Caldivirga maquilingensis IC-167: one gene and its partner. The protein of the gene in region 1 binds, or shares a complex with, the protein of each later gene. Links are inferred from orthologs where the notes say so. Each region holds a gene or a part of one and is shown on either strand. Other genes may lie near its edges.

Evidence for each region.
Region 2: CMAQ_RS08455 (region 1) and CMAQ_RS04635 share a complex: the UniProt entries of both Methanocaldococcus jannaschii proteins name them as parts of the 30S ribosomal subunit. The link is inferred for Caldivirga maquilingensis IC-167 from one-to-one orthologs.

What each region holds. Positions count from the first base shown.
Region 1 is NC_009954.1:1,716,274-1,724,935, forward strand. The notes cover bases 3,369-6,271. They hold CMAQ_RS08455 (30S ribosomal protein S11), read right to left. Parts: upstream 5,068-6,271; coding sequence 4,669-5,067; downstream 3,369-4,668. Other genes in these bases: CMAQ_RS08440 (hypothetical protein), read right to left, coding at 3,369-3,549; CMAQ_RS08445 (stage II sporulation protein M), read right to left, coding at 3,542-4,105; CMAQ_RS08450 (hypothetical protein), read right to left, coding at 4,323-4,613; CMAQ_RS08460 (thiamine-phosphate kinase), read left to right, coding at 5,216-6,163; CMAQ_RS08465 (nicotinamide-nucleotide adenylyltransferase), read left to right, coding at 6,224-6,271. In the rest of the region: CMAQ_RS08430 (bifunctional ADP-dependent NAD(P)H-hydrate dehydratase/NAD(P)H-hydrate epimerase), read right to left, coding at 1-1,167; CMAQ_RS08435 (hypothetical protein), read right to left, coding at 1,301-2,749; more of CMAQ_RS08440, read right to left, coding at 2,725-3,368; more of CMAQ_RS08465, read left to right, coding at 6,272-6,760; CMAQ_RS08470 (type II secretion system F family protein), read right to left, coding at 6,761-8,533; udg (type-4 uracil-DNA glycosylase), read right to left, coding at 8,612-8,662. UniProt on the Methanocaldococcus jannaschii protein: Located on the platform of the 30S subunit.
Region 2 is NC_009954.1:946,649-952,270, reverse strand. The notes cover bases 1-2,743. They hold CMAQ_RS04635 (30S ribosomal protein S3), read left to right. Parts: upstream 1-888; coding sequence 889-1,599; downstream 1,600-2,743. Other genes in these bases: CMAQ_RS04625 (hypothetical protein), read right to left, coding at 2,592-2,743; CMAQ_RS04630 (Gfo/Idh/MocA family protein), read left to right, coding at 1,643-2,536; CMAQ_RS04640 (hypothetical protein), read right to left, coding at 1-716. Also shown: more of CMAQ_RS04625, read right to left, coding at 2,744-2,813; CMAQ_RS04620 (hypothetical protein), read left to right, coding at 3,052-3,390; CMAQ_RS10685 (hypothetical protein), read left to right, coding at 3,685-3,999; CMAQ_RS04615 (RuvB-like helicase), read right to left, coding at 4,111-5,481. UniProt on the Methanocaldococcus jannaschii protein: Binds the lower part of the 30S subunit head.

The DNA of each region.
Region 1 (8,662 bases):
TAACTCCCTTAACTCCCCGGCATGTGGAGTAAGCACCACGCCTGGCTTAAGTAGGTTAAGTTTCTTCCCGATTCCAATGGCCTTTATCGCATCAGCATCAATAACAATCCTCTTACCCAACTTAACCGCGGTCTCAAGTATAATGTAGACTGCCTCCATTGTCGTCTTCTCAAGTCCTAGCCCAGGACCTATGGCTACCACATTAGCCCTCTCAATACCTCTAAGTACTGGTCCAACATTATCCTTACTTAAAACCTCACCCTCAAGTGGCACTGCTATTAGGTTTGGTGTCTGTGATCTAATGTCGTGTGCAACATCATGAGGCGCGTAGACTATTGGTAAGTCAGCCCCCGTTATTAATGATGCTAAAGCCGTTAAAGCTATGGCGCCCGTGTAATCCCTTGAACCCCCTATTATGGCTATCCTACCGAAATCACCCTTCTTGGAATCAAGCCTCCTGGCGTATGTTAAGTAATTCAAGTCACCGGGCCCTACTATTAACTCGGCCTCCTTCGGGATACCTATGTCGACTACCACCAGTTCACCAACATACGGCTTAGCCTTATCGGCAATAAGCCCACGCTTAGCCTTATGCATGGTTACGGTTAAGTCAGCCTTAACAGCCTTATCCGCAACATCACCGGTATCGGGATCTAGACCTGAGGGTATGTCAACCGCAACCTTAGGTGCCTTAGACATGTTTATTAAGTCTATTGCAGCCGAGGCAGGTTGCCTAATCCTACCCTTAACACCAATGCCTAGGATTGCGTCAATAATTACGTCGGCCCATTTAATGAAGTAATCCTGGTAGGAGAGCAGCTCCAACTCATCCCTAGCCTCCATTACCCTGCAACCCAGTAGGTTTAGGCATATCTTAAGATTAGTGGCGGCAGGCTCCTCCCTCATGTCACTTACCCTACCCAGTAGTATGATAACCACGTCCTTACCCCAATTGTAAAGGTATCTGCCGGCAACAATACCATCCCCACCATTGTTACCTAACCCAGCCACAACAAGCACCTTACCTGCGTTCGGCCACCTTGAGGAGACTATTTGAGCAACACCCCTACCGGCATTCTCCATTAGTATTCTACTGTCAATACCCAGGTACGCAGTGTTAGCATCCAGAACCCTCATTTCTAATACTGATATTGCTTCACTACTCATGTTAATTAAGCCCACAGGCTAGGTATATTACAGTATCGCATCAACACTGATTAACCACACCCCTAGGGATTGGGTCCTTTATCGTATTCTTAATTACTCCCCCAAACCCCAATTAAAGTATGTTAAAGCATGATTAAGCCTGCATTATTAATGCCCTATTAAGCATAACCCATATGCCTAACACCACTGCACCAGTAACTATTACCGCTATACCCGGGTTAATTACAGGGGGTTGCCTCACTATTAGTATTGTATAGGCATTATTAGTAATCATGAGTGCGAGGGATGCTATGATACTCATTATTATTAGTATTAAGGCCGTGAAGAGGCCTATGATGCGTCTTACGTAATTAACATTAGTTAAGTAAAGTAGTGATGAAAGAATTGGCGCCACAGTCCAAGTAATCATCCTCGTCATTGAAATCAACCCCAGTAGACCAGCTAATGTAAGTCCCATCGCCACTATGGCAATGACTATGAAACCCACGTAAACAGCATTAATACCCCTGAAGTATGCCTTAGCGTACTCGGCGTAATTATTCTCAACGCCAGGTAATTCCCCTGAGAATGATGTTAAGGTTAAGTTAACTATCATTGGTTTAGTTAAGTTAATGCTAATGCTTGAGAATTCACCACCCTCATAAGTGGTTAATACGTATGAACCGCAGGGTAGGGTTAAGTTTAATGCCTCCCTAACATTGAGGATTATTGATTCCCCTTGATTACCCGACACCACCACGTTTGAACCCTGGGGGGCGTTTATAGTAAGCCTGCATGCGTTGGAACTAGGTGGTGTTATTGGTTTCAGTAACGGCTTCACAGTGATGTTAAGGTCCTTAGGCACCTCACCCACTGGTACTGGGGTTTCATTAATGACTGTGTATATTATGTAGTAGTTTAATGGTAGGTTAATTTCATTGACCCCGGGCTTTAATGAACCATAGTTAACTAGGTAACTTAACCCTAGGTAACTGTACTGAATACTAACACTCCTATTAAGCTTATTCACCACGGTTACGTTAATACCATGCTTAATGAACCATAGTGCCCTCCCCCAGTATTCATTAGGTATGAGTATCATTGATACTAAACCGTAGCCGGTATTCGATAATGACTCTGTTAAGTTCATGCTGCATATTAAGTATGGTTCATTACCCTTAATAATGATTAACACTGGTATGGTGACTTGCCTAATGTAGCTTGTTAATAAATGAAGCCCAGGCTTAATACCCACCATTGAGCCTGCATAGCAGACTGACCCAGTGATATTACTGAGACCTAGTATCATAACCACATGCCTATAGTCAAGTAACGCCAAGGCGGTCACCACTGGAATATTCCTAACCCCTAATTGACTTAGGGCGTATGAAACACTTAAGGGCACTATACCGGTGAATGGCATTAAGGAGCCCCTCCCGGTTATTGCATGCATACTGAATGGGATGCCCACTAGTGTTAACCCTGCATAGGTTAATGATACCAGTAGTGTTAGACCGTATGTTAATAATCCAGTTAGTAATGCCGCTGAGACTACATGACCTACCACCCTCTTAAGCATTAGTACCATGAGCTTCTTCTCCATGAAATCACCAGTATCATTAACATTGGTAGTAGAATTATTATTAATGGCTCCATTAACACCGTGATTGGGCTACTGAGATTAATACTAATAAACTTCTCCATACTTAACACATGCTTAATTAAAACATACTCAGCAATCACTATGATTACGTATAATACCGCAGTGAGCAGTGGGGTGTAGGCTATTGCTGCAACTGCCTCATCACCAATCATTAACCTAAGCCTCTTAAAGGCATCGGTTAGGTAATTGAGGTAATTCAATGATATGTAGAATGATGATAAGGTAATAATTACTGAGAACACCACGTAAATTAACCATGTGTAGTTGGTTAATTCACTGAATAACCTAGCCGTGAAGTAGGCTGAGGGATTTTGAGGTATAATTAAGATCCCGTTACTGGTATTGCTTGAATTAGTGAACTTAATTATTATTGGGTAACCATATGGGTAATCCCTAATTAAGGTACAATTCAATAACTGTGCCGCCTGTGCCCTTAAATTACCTGTTAATTCAATGAATGTGATGCATTCATTATCTTTAACATGGAATCCATATATGCTGGCGTAGGCTGTGTTAATTATGTAAAACGAAACCTTAACGCCATTCAAGGTAATTACCCCGTAATCCACCGAGACCTTTACTAAACCACCATTGTATTGTTGATTATAGGCTACGGCGTAGTGGGCTATTAATATTGATATTAAGGCTATTGAGGATGCGATTGAGAAGAGTAAGTACCTTAAAGTGAATTCCCTTAAACCCGCATGAATGGCCTTAAGCTTAAGCCTAGTATTACGCATGAATAACCGCGCCCATGATTGTTAACTCCAGGTACTCTACGTAGGCAGCTATGAAAAGTATTAACACTGATAGAAGTAGTCTAAGCACCCAGTTTATTAGGGTCGTGTTTAAGGGCCTCCGCTTAATCACGTTCACTGAGGCGTCAACTGAATTGTAGGCTGATAATGAGTATGAGAATAACTCCAGTAATCCATGAGGTAGTATTGCTGATGAAACGTAGGCTAAAATAAGGTATAGTACGCTAACACCAATACTACTGACTACAATATAGCCAAGTGCAATGCCTGTGAATCCGATTAAAATAACATACATTATTGGACCTATGAACGGTATGTTCATGATTAAGTTAAGGCTTAGGTTATGTGTAAATATCACCATGTATGATGGATGCTGTGCAAGGCTTTCAAGCTCCTGTAACTCACTCTTACTCAGTACTTGAATACCTCTTAACGACATAAAGTAACCAGTAACCTCACCCACTGCTAAAATCAGGAACGTGGTTAAGTAGTAGATAAACACTCTTCTAGTTAAAAGACGCTGAATCCTCAGTTCCATAGATTACTCTCAGTTTCAGGGTTTTTGTTTCTTTCCATGGCATAATGATGATTAAAGGCCAGTGAACCTAGGTAGAAAAACTAATGTGAATTGCCTTGCCTTAGAGGATTAGTTTTCACTTGTTTTGCTGATTCGCATCAATTCCATTCCACCCCTCACAGGAGGAACACTTAAAACTCATAACCTCACTATAAGGAGCAGGGGATTCAGTTAAGTTTTATAATCTACTTATCCTGTACAGCATGTATAAACCCACTAGGCTTAGTAACGTTGATGCTAATAGTGGTAGGGCAATATGGTAATCAGTGTTACGTATTGTCCACCAATAGTAGTATGATGATAGAAGTATCATGCTTTGAACCAGGAATAGGAACGCCGCTGAAATCAGTAGTTTACCAATAGGTGTGAAACCAGTATCTAAGTACTCCCTCAGAATAAATGCCACTAGGATTGTTTGAATCACTACCAGTATTATGTTAATTATCCATAATAAGTCATTCACATTCATACGGCAAGAAGTGGTTAGAGTAAATATATAAAGATTTTTCAACCTTTAAACCTAATTACACCCTCCTACCCCTCCTACCTCCAGGTGGCCTAATGGTATCATGGGGTATTGGGGTAACATCCTCAATCCTGCCAATTATCATGCCTGCCCTAGCCAATGCCCTAATAGCCGCAACAGCACCCGGTCCTGGAACCTTAAGCCCATACCCACCGGGGCCCCTAACCTTAACGTGAACGGCATTAATGCCTCTTGCCATGGCTATTTGAGCCGCCTTGTAGGCAGCCATCATGGCTGCGTATGGGCTTGGTTTATCCCTATCAGCCTTAACAACCTGCCCACCACTAACCCTAGCCACAGTCTCACTCCCTGTTAAATCAGTTATAATTATCATTGTGTTGTTAGAGCTTGCGTAAATGTAAGCAATACCCCACCTAAGCTTCCTCAACTGTTGCACAACCTGCTGAGGCGTAGCCTGAACCTGGGTTGCTTGCTGAGACTGCTGAACCTGCTGTGTGGCTTCCTGCTCATTAGATGATGCTTCAGTGGACACAATAACCGCATTCCCTAAGTGTTTATAAAGATATTTTCCACAAGCCACCGTGATGCTTAGGGAGCTTGGTGAAGATAAGTTAATTAACATAATGCAGTCGCTGATCGAGTTAAAGTACCCTAATGCTGATAATGACGTATCATACGTTGAGTTACCTAACGTGGGTTTACTTACCCTTAAAATCGATGGTGGCTCATTATCAAGAACTAAGACAGACTTCATGACCTACTATGACGTAGGCTGGAGAATGACCATTGGCGCAGCCTCAGATCTACTTGTTAAATTCGCTAAACCAATAGCACTAGTCACGTCACTAACACTCAGGGGAGATCATACTGAATCTGAGTTGGAGGAGTTGATTAAGGGTATTAATGATGCGGCTAAGGCTATTGGCGCCAGTTACATTGGCGGTGACTTAAATGAGGGTGATGATGATGTATTAGACGTTGCGTTAATTGGAATCGCAGGTAAACCCATAGGTAGGGTGCCTCGGTTAGGTGACGTATTAGTTACAATACCTGAATTCGGCTTCACCGGGTTAATCTTTAAACTCTGGTACAGTGGCTTACTTAGTAATTACATTAATGACTCGATTGTGGTTAAGGGAATTGAATTAACCAGGAGACCAAAGCCCTGGATACCTAGTGGTGAATTAGGCAATAGGATTAATTGCGTTAATGCATCAATGGATTCAAGTGATGGATTAGGGAGGGTATTGTATGAAATGGGTAAGGGTGTTAGGATTAGGGTTTACTCACTACCAGTTAATAAGGATGTGGAATCAACCTGCCGTAGATATGGATTAAGCGTAGAGGAGGTGGTTTTTAATGGTGGTGAGGAGTACTTACCCGTATTAGCGGTAAAGCCTGAATGCCTAGATTACTTTAAGGCGTTAGGCTTCGTGGATTTCGCTAAGGTTGAGGAGGGTAATGGGGTGTATTTGGATTCAAGGGAACTTAAACATAGGGGGTGGGTTTACTTCACTAAGCCCAATTACTAATGCTCCCTTAAGCATTGAGTTAAGGAAAATTTAAATAAGAATTAAAGCATTAGCGCAGTCATGGTGAGGGGCCTATTCATAGGTAGGTTTCAACCACCGCATTGGGGTCATGTCTGGGCCATTAAGGCTATTTTAAGTGAGGTTGATGAAGTTATAATTGTTTTAGGGTCGGCTCAATTCAATTACATAGAGAAAGACCCCTTCACTGTTGGGGAGAGGATATGGATGCTTAGGGAGGGGTTAAGGGAGGGTGGGGTTGACCTCAGTAGGGTTATAATAGTTCCAGTACCTAATATTGAGAATAACGCGGCCTGGTTAAGCCACATTAAATCCTACCTACCCCCCTTCCAAGTAGCCTACACGGGTAATCCATTCGTAGCCATGCTGCTTAAGGAGGGTGGGGTTGAGGTTAGGCAGCAGCCTATCTTCGATAGGGGGAAGTACGTGTCGACTAGGATTAGGGAAATGATGATTAAGGGTGACTCAACCTGGAGGGAGCTTGTACCAAATTCAGTGGCTAGGATAATAGATGAGGTTAAGGGTGTTGAGAGGCTTAGGGTAATAATTACTGGTGAGGCTGAGCCCCATAGGTGGTGATCATATTACAAACACCTTTGATATTAATGGTGAAGCTAAGTATATTACAAGTACTATTGCCGTTATGGCTACTGCATGCTTAAAGCCAGCGGATAACTCCCCCTCACCCAGCTTACCCGCCACTAAACCCATTACGAATGAGTCAACCACAATGGTTAAGGCGAAGCTACCTACGACGTAGTTAACGTAGTATTGGGGAATATGCAGGAAGACACTGGATAAGCCAACCACGGTGAACACCATAATCACCAGGGTTAAGGTAAGTATCATGGCCCCTATGTAGGGTACGAACCTAAGTGGCTTAAGCCTTGCGAGTAAATCATCATTAATCCTAATCATTAGGGATGAGAATGATGCAAGGGACTCCAGGGTCTCAGGGGTTGCTCCACCATACTCTATTGACTCAAGCAGCAGCCATGCGAAAACCCTGGCGTAATAGGACCTTGTCCTATTCATGAATTCCGATAAGACAACCCTAATCGGTATACCATACCTAATCTGCTTACTAATATCCTTAAGGTACCTGGATAATGCACCATAATCCCTAGTGTCAGCCAGCGTGCTTATAATCTTCTCAGGCGTGAAGCCACTTTTACGTAACTCAGTGAAGTCCCTGAGGAAGTCTGAGAAGGCCCTCTCAAGGCTACGCCTCTCAGCAATAACCCTCTCAGCATATAACGCTGCTGGGACGTAGGCTATAATTAAGACGACCGCCATGTAGGTTGCGAAATCCAGGCTAACCGGGCCCACGTTTATTGAGTAGCCTAAGTCACCGTGAAACACCGTGTTGTAGCCTATTAGTAGAGCCACCATGGCTACCATTGATGATACACCAACCGCTATATAAGGCCTAACGTCAGTGTACGGGACCCTATATATTGAGACCTCACCAAGGTATATGAACGCCACTGATATTGCTGGGATAACCAATAGACCGAAGAGTAAATTATTACTAACCGCCTGCTGAAGCGCGCTCACTGAGTTACCTGTTGGTGTTATTGCTTGGGCTAGGTAAAGTACGTTAAGGCCTATTAGTAGAATTACCCCAGCCCCAATGTATGATTCCATTAATGTTGATAGGAATTCAGCACCCCTCCTTATTTTATCAAGCGTATCGTTAACTATTTCATTGAGCCTTATTTCAAGGTAATGAAGTATGTCTCCCCCAGTCCTAACGTTAGTTACGTAACCCATTATTAAGTTTTGGAATAAGTGACTTGGCGTGCTTAACGCTGATTCCGTTAAGGCTGTTAACGGATCCATGCCTATCGCCTTATTCTTAACAACTATTTCCCTAGCTATCTTGCCTATGGCCTCAAGTAGCCTAATGTTGGCTAACCTCTCTATGGCTGATGTAACGCTTAACCCTGATTGGGAAATCATGGCTAAGTACGCTGCGAAGAAGGGTAATTCTGAGTCAACCTTATATTGAAGGTCGGAGAGCTGCATCTTAGGTAGCGTCATCATCATTACGTAGACTATGAAGGGTAGGACAATCATTACTAAGCCTATGCTGAGAACTGTAATTGACTTAACCGTTAAATTAAATGAACCCATAATTGACTCAATACTGTTGTAGGTTAAGTATAATCCAATGGGTACTGAGAGAACGGCTGTAATTATTGTTGCGAAGAAGACCCTTGCCATGAATCTTTCAGGAAGCATGTAAACCTTAGCATTCTTCAGCACCCTCTCTAACTGCTCCCCACGCCTCTTAACATACCAGTTGACTAATGGTTCAGTAACCACTAGTGATAATTCATCAAAGTCCACCAGTATTACTCTAGTATTTACTTATAAAGTTTACTTAATGCCCCACCATCTAGGGTTAATGCATACTCATGCTGCTTATTAGCCATTAAGGTAATCTAAAATGCTTGAACCACCCTTACTGGCATTAAA
Region 2 (5,622 bases), 770 kb from region 1 along the record:
TCATAGGTTAAGGGTTCATTAATACCCCAGATTAAGGGTAAGTCGGGCGGTATATTAAGCTTAAGTAAATGGCCACCACCCCAACCTCTAAACGCTTCCACTCTCTCATTGCTTAGGAGCTTCACCTCAGTTACCGTGGATGATTCATTAGCCGCCTTAATGATGGGAGCTTGAGGCGCCGTAAGCCTAACCACCCCCTCACCCTCACTTTCCTCAACCCCACCCCTACTGCCTCTGCCCCTCATTGAGGTGATTGCGAGGACTGATGACGCCACCATCACCACTATTAAAATCACTAGAATTACCGCAGTGGGTATTTGAGGCATACTAACCCTCTGTTGTTGAGGGGAACTACCACTACCTGACCCCTGTCCCTTACCCGTACCTGTACCGTTAAATTGACTTGATGATGCTTGATGAGGCAGTGAAATGTTGATTAAGGGGGCTTTACCAGTCATATTGGGTAAGGGTAACTCAATTATAACCATGGGTATGGGTACTGAGGGTAACGTTAAGCTAGGTAACCTAATGCTCGGTGACTTACCATGAGGCACCGTAATGTTGATTACTGGTATACTTATGCCTGGGGCCTTTAACCCACCTCCACCACCCTGGGGACTTGAGGATACTGGTAGTGTCATAATCCTTATTGATGATGTGAGAAGCCATAGGGCAATTAATCCAATCACAAGGGTTGCAACGGCGTCTCTTCTCATATATTTAGAGAACCGAAATCGGTATATTAATCTTTCCCAAATCACAACGCATTCTTAATACAAGAAATTAAGGTTAGAAAGCTCCTTTAACCCTACCCGCGCCTTTACGTTGAGTGTAGGGATTATGCGTTAATTCACAAAGTTTAAAAAAGCTTAGTTACTTCTGGGGGTAATGGCCACTGCACAGCAAAGGAGGTTACCGATGTATAAGAGGATTATTGATGATAATAAGAAGAAGTGGATGATTAAGGAGTACCTTAACATAGCCTTAACCAGGAATAGGTATGTTGATTCAATAATTCAGAGAACAACATTAGGTACAAGGATCGTTATTATTGCGGAGAAGAAGAACAGGATTATAGGTAGGAAGGGGCAGCAGGTTAAGGCTCTTGCAGATATACTTAAATCCAAGTTCAACCTAGATAATGTAGTTATAGATGTGATACAGGAGCCGCATCCTGAGTATAATGCTAGGTTAGTTGCCCTTAGGATAGCTGATGCAATGGCTAAGGGAATCAGGTTCAGGAGGGCTGCCATAATAGCCCTCAGGCAGCTTCAGGAGGCTAATGTTCAGGGTGCTGAAGTAATAATAAGCGGTAAGTTAACCACTGAACGTTCAAGGTTCGAGAAGTACACTACAGGTATAGTAATTAAGGCTGGTCAAGACGCCCTCGAGAAGGTTCAGGAAGCTGTAATACCCGTACTGCTTAAACCAGGTATATTCTCGGTTAGGGTCAGGGTACTACCCCCTGATGCGAAGCTTAGTGATAGGTTTGAGGTTAAGTCACCTGAGGAGGTTCAGGTTAAGCAGATTGAGAATAAGCCCGAGGAGGGCAGTGAGAGTAAGGAGGGTAGTGAATCACCTGGCCAAGCCCAGCAATAATGCTTATAATTACTCATTATTAATCCCTCAACGGTGTTATTAAGTGGGTGTTAAGGTTGCGTTAATTGGAATGGGTAGGATGGGTTCAATCCACCTTAAGGAATTAGTTAGGTTAAGGAATGAGGGGTTAATTGACAGTATTACTGTTATTGATATTGATGATTCAAGGCTCAATGCCGCTAAATCCATGGGGGTTGATGAAACTTTTAAAAGTATTGATGAAGCCTTAACTAAGCATCATGAGGCAATAATAATAGCAACACCAACAACCACTCACTATGACTTATCAATTAAGCTCGTGGGTAAGGCTCACTTAATGGTTGAGAAGCCTGTAACAGTGAAGTTGAGTGAGGCCCTTAACCTACTTAGTGAATCAAGGAAAACCGGCAACATGGTGATTCCTGCAATGGTTGAGAGATTTAATGAGACTGCTGAAGAGGCGTTCAGCATGGTTAAGGAACCAATCGCCTTATCAATGGTTAGGATCGGTACCATGCCGCAGAACCCTGACTCATACATTGGGGTTATGTATGATTTAGCAATCCATGACCTAGACCTAGCATTATTTAGGTTAAGACCCATGAAGGCTATAGTGGTTAAGTCAATGCTTAATAGGGATAACGTAAGCCTACTCCTTAACCTAGATGGGGTCTCAGTGAATATTGAGGCTAAGTGGGTTAAGTCAGGTAAACTACGTGTGCATACGTACGTTGGGTTAAGTACATTCACGGTAGCTGACTTAATGCATGGGTTAATTTACGGTAATGGGGAGGTTAAGAAGGTGAATCAAAGTGAAGAACCTGTTTATCTAGAGGATAGGAATTTCCTTGAGGCGGTTATGGGGAAGACTAAACCCTTCGCGACCTTAACCGACTACATATCATGCCTAAGGATAATTGAGGCCATTCAACAAAATTATAATGCAGTACCATTATAGGGGCCGTTATCTCATACCTAAATATTGTACTGAATCTTCACCAATAATGGGGGGTTTAATCGAACTCATTAATATTGCTTGCACTTACTTCGGCTTGATTCAACTTAACATACTGCTTAGTGTATGGATCATAGTAACCCATTACCCTATGTATGGTATTCACCCTGCATCTAGGGCAGTAAAGATACACGGTGTACCTTAACCCGGATAAATCAAAGCCAACATCCAGCTCCCGCTCCATACCGCATTGAGTACATTTAATAACCCATCTGGTCACTTAATTCACCGGTTAAGTACGGCACTGAGGCTAGTTTAATAAACCAATTGCTTCACCCACATGGTTAACTGCCTGTTCATAGGGGAATATTACACCATGAATAGTAAGGCTGTTCCGGATTTAGCGTTGCATTTAAATATCTCTAATTACTTTTAATTACTTGGTTAATGATGGAAAGGTTGTATAAGCTTAGTGGGTTCGCTAGGATTGTCGGCGCCAGCTGTAGTGGTGACCGCGGTTGAACAAGTTGTTAAAGACCCTTAGAAGGACGATAGTATTGGAAGGATGGATTAACAGCATTGGTGGACAAGCGCTTAGGGAAATTGCTGATGCTTATAAGGCCATGCTTCAGGAAATGCTCGACTACGCATTGAAGTATGGTGCTTCACAAGCAACCCTACATAAAGTCTTCTACCATAAGTTTAGGGAAAGACATCCCTGGTTACCAACGAGAATCATCAAGGTAACACTAACCTACTCTGATTTGCAGGACTGGGAGCTAAGTAATGGACTTATTGAGGTTAGGACTCATAGAGGATGGGTAAAGATACATTATGGAAGCCCTCCAGTGAGTTAAAACTTAAACCAGGTGGTAAGAGGGTTATCGTGTATCTAACGTTTACGAGAGACTTCGAGGTTACATGCAATCAAGGCAGTATTGTTGCAGTTGATGTTAATGAGAACAATGTTACATGGCTGTTTTCAAGGATGGGAAGCTGTGTGAAGTATATAGAGTAGAGACTGGTCTTGAAAGACTCGTCATCTCCCACGCTGAGAGAAGGAAGACATTATCTACAAGACTGCTGGGATAATTGAGGAGGTTGCGGGGAGGAATAATGCTGCAGTAGTTGATAAGGCTGGGGAGAACACGTTGAGGCATAGGATTCATCAATGGAGTGTGGCGAAACTAGTTGAGGCACTTAACAATAAACCGCTACATGTAGTTGAGGTATCGGAAGCGTATTCCTCCTCAAAAGACCCGTTTACAGGTAAACCTATCACTAGTTACACTCCCTCAATGATCCGCATTGCGGTGAGAGGGAGGAAGAGGGTAAGAGTGATTAAAGTTCAACTGAGACTAGTTAAGCTAGGTAATGAAGCAGTCCTAGATAGAGATGTTATTGGGGCAGTAAACATAGGGCTAAGGTACCTATCCTCAAATGGGAGCCCCATGCAGTGCGGGTGAAGCTAGTGAACCCGCACCAAGGGCTAACCCCACTTACGGAACTAGAAGTATTGAAAACCGTTTAAAAAACCATAAGTGAGGAACCGCTTACTGGTAAGGTTGTAAACTATGTTACTTTAGGAATAACTCCTCATGCTGCTTAACGTACTCAACGCTCTCCCTTAGGCTTAGGAAGAGCTTCCTAACGTACTCGACATCATCCTTAGTTACATTACTCCTATTCTGCTCCTTGGCCCTAATCTGGGCTGGGGTCAGTAATTGTATTGCATATCTCAGACTATTCTCAACACCTATCTTCGTTAAGTAATCTAAGGCATCATTATCTAACTTAACCCCCTCTTCCCTGGCTCTAATTGATACTATTTCCCTAACCTCATCCTCATTATATGGCCTAGTCCTTATTATAATTAACCTATCTAGTAAATCCAGTGGTATACCGTGAGGTGCCTCAATATCTGTTCCCCTTATCTTTGTTATACCCCTGTTCGTGGCGAATATCATTATTGGACTCATCTCCATCTCCATGGCCTTTGTGAAGAAGGCCCAGGTTTCAATATCCAGCATGTGGGCATCATCCACGAAGAGTACACCTGGAATTAACTCACCATTACCCTTATCCACAGTCTCCTTAACGAAATTATCCACGGCATTCCTAACCTCACTGGGTATCTCCTTCTCCTCAGTGAATACTCCAAATAACATTGCTGAAACCAAGCCCTGCTGCCTAGCTTGATACAGGTCTAGGTCATGAAGAGTGAAGAACCTGGTTATCTCCTTCTCCTTATGTACAGGACCCTTAGGTACCTCAAGCCTATGCTTAACATATATGTCGTACTGCTCCTCACCCTCACCTTGAACCTGACCCTCAACAATAACCCTACCCGTCTCCTCATCAATCATTATAACATCACCAGTACTGATTCCTAGCTCAATTAACTGCGCGGCAATCTCCTGGGGAACCTTCAGTATCTTCTCCTCATCAGTTGTCTTCAACTTAACCGTTGCCCCAACGGGTACTTGAATGTAGGGGTTGTAGGGGTGTTTACCGTACTTGAATTCAATGGACTTAACCACACCCTCGTAAACCCTCCTCCATTCCCTTATTCTAAGTCCAATGGCCTTCCTAAGGGCCCTCATTAGGAATTCAGTTTTCTTAATCTCTACGCTATATATTTCAGCGGCATTAAGGTGAACGAAGGGTGTATCAGCCCCAAGTTCCCTGGCGATACCAATGGCTAGTGCCGTCTTACCGGTGCCGGGTGGGCCAACTATTAGTACTCCTTTGCCGCTGAATTTACCTGCCTTAATGATTTTAACAACCATTGCCGCAGCCTCCCTGGCCTCAACCTGACCTACGAAGCCGCCTGCAATCTTCTCCACCTTACCATTAACTACACCAAGTCCTCTAATGTGACTATGTACACTTATTCTCCTTCTTTCTTCCTCACCACCCTTTACTTCCTCAATCCTTATGGATGACATAGGTCGTTTTTACTGTGCACTGATTTAAACCTAACCTCATGAGCAATCAAGGAAATTACACCGTTCACTACCTTACCATAGTTGAAGAATTAGGTTAAACCCAATGGATTACTCACTCTCCCATGCTTAGTTAACATTATA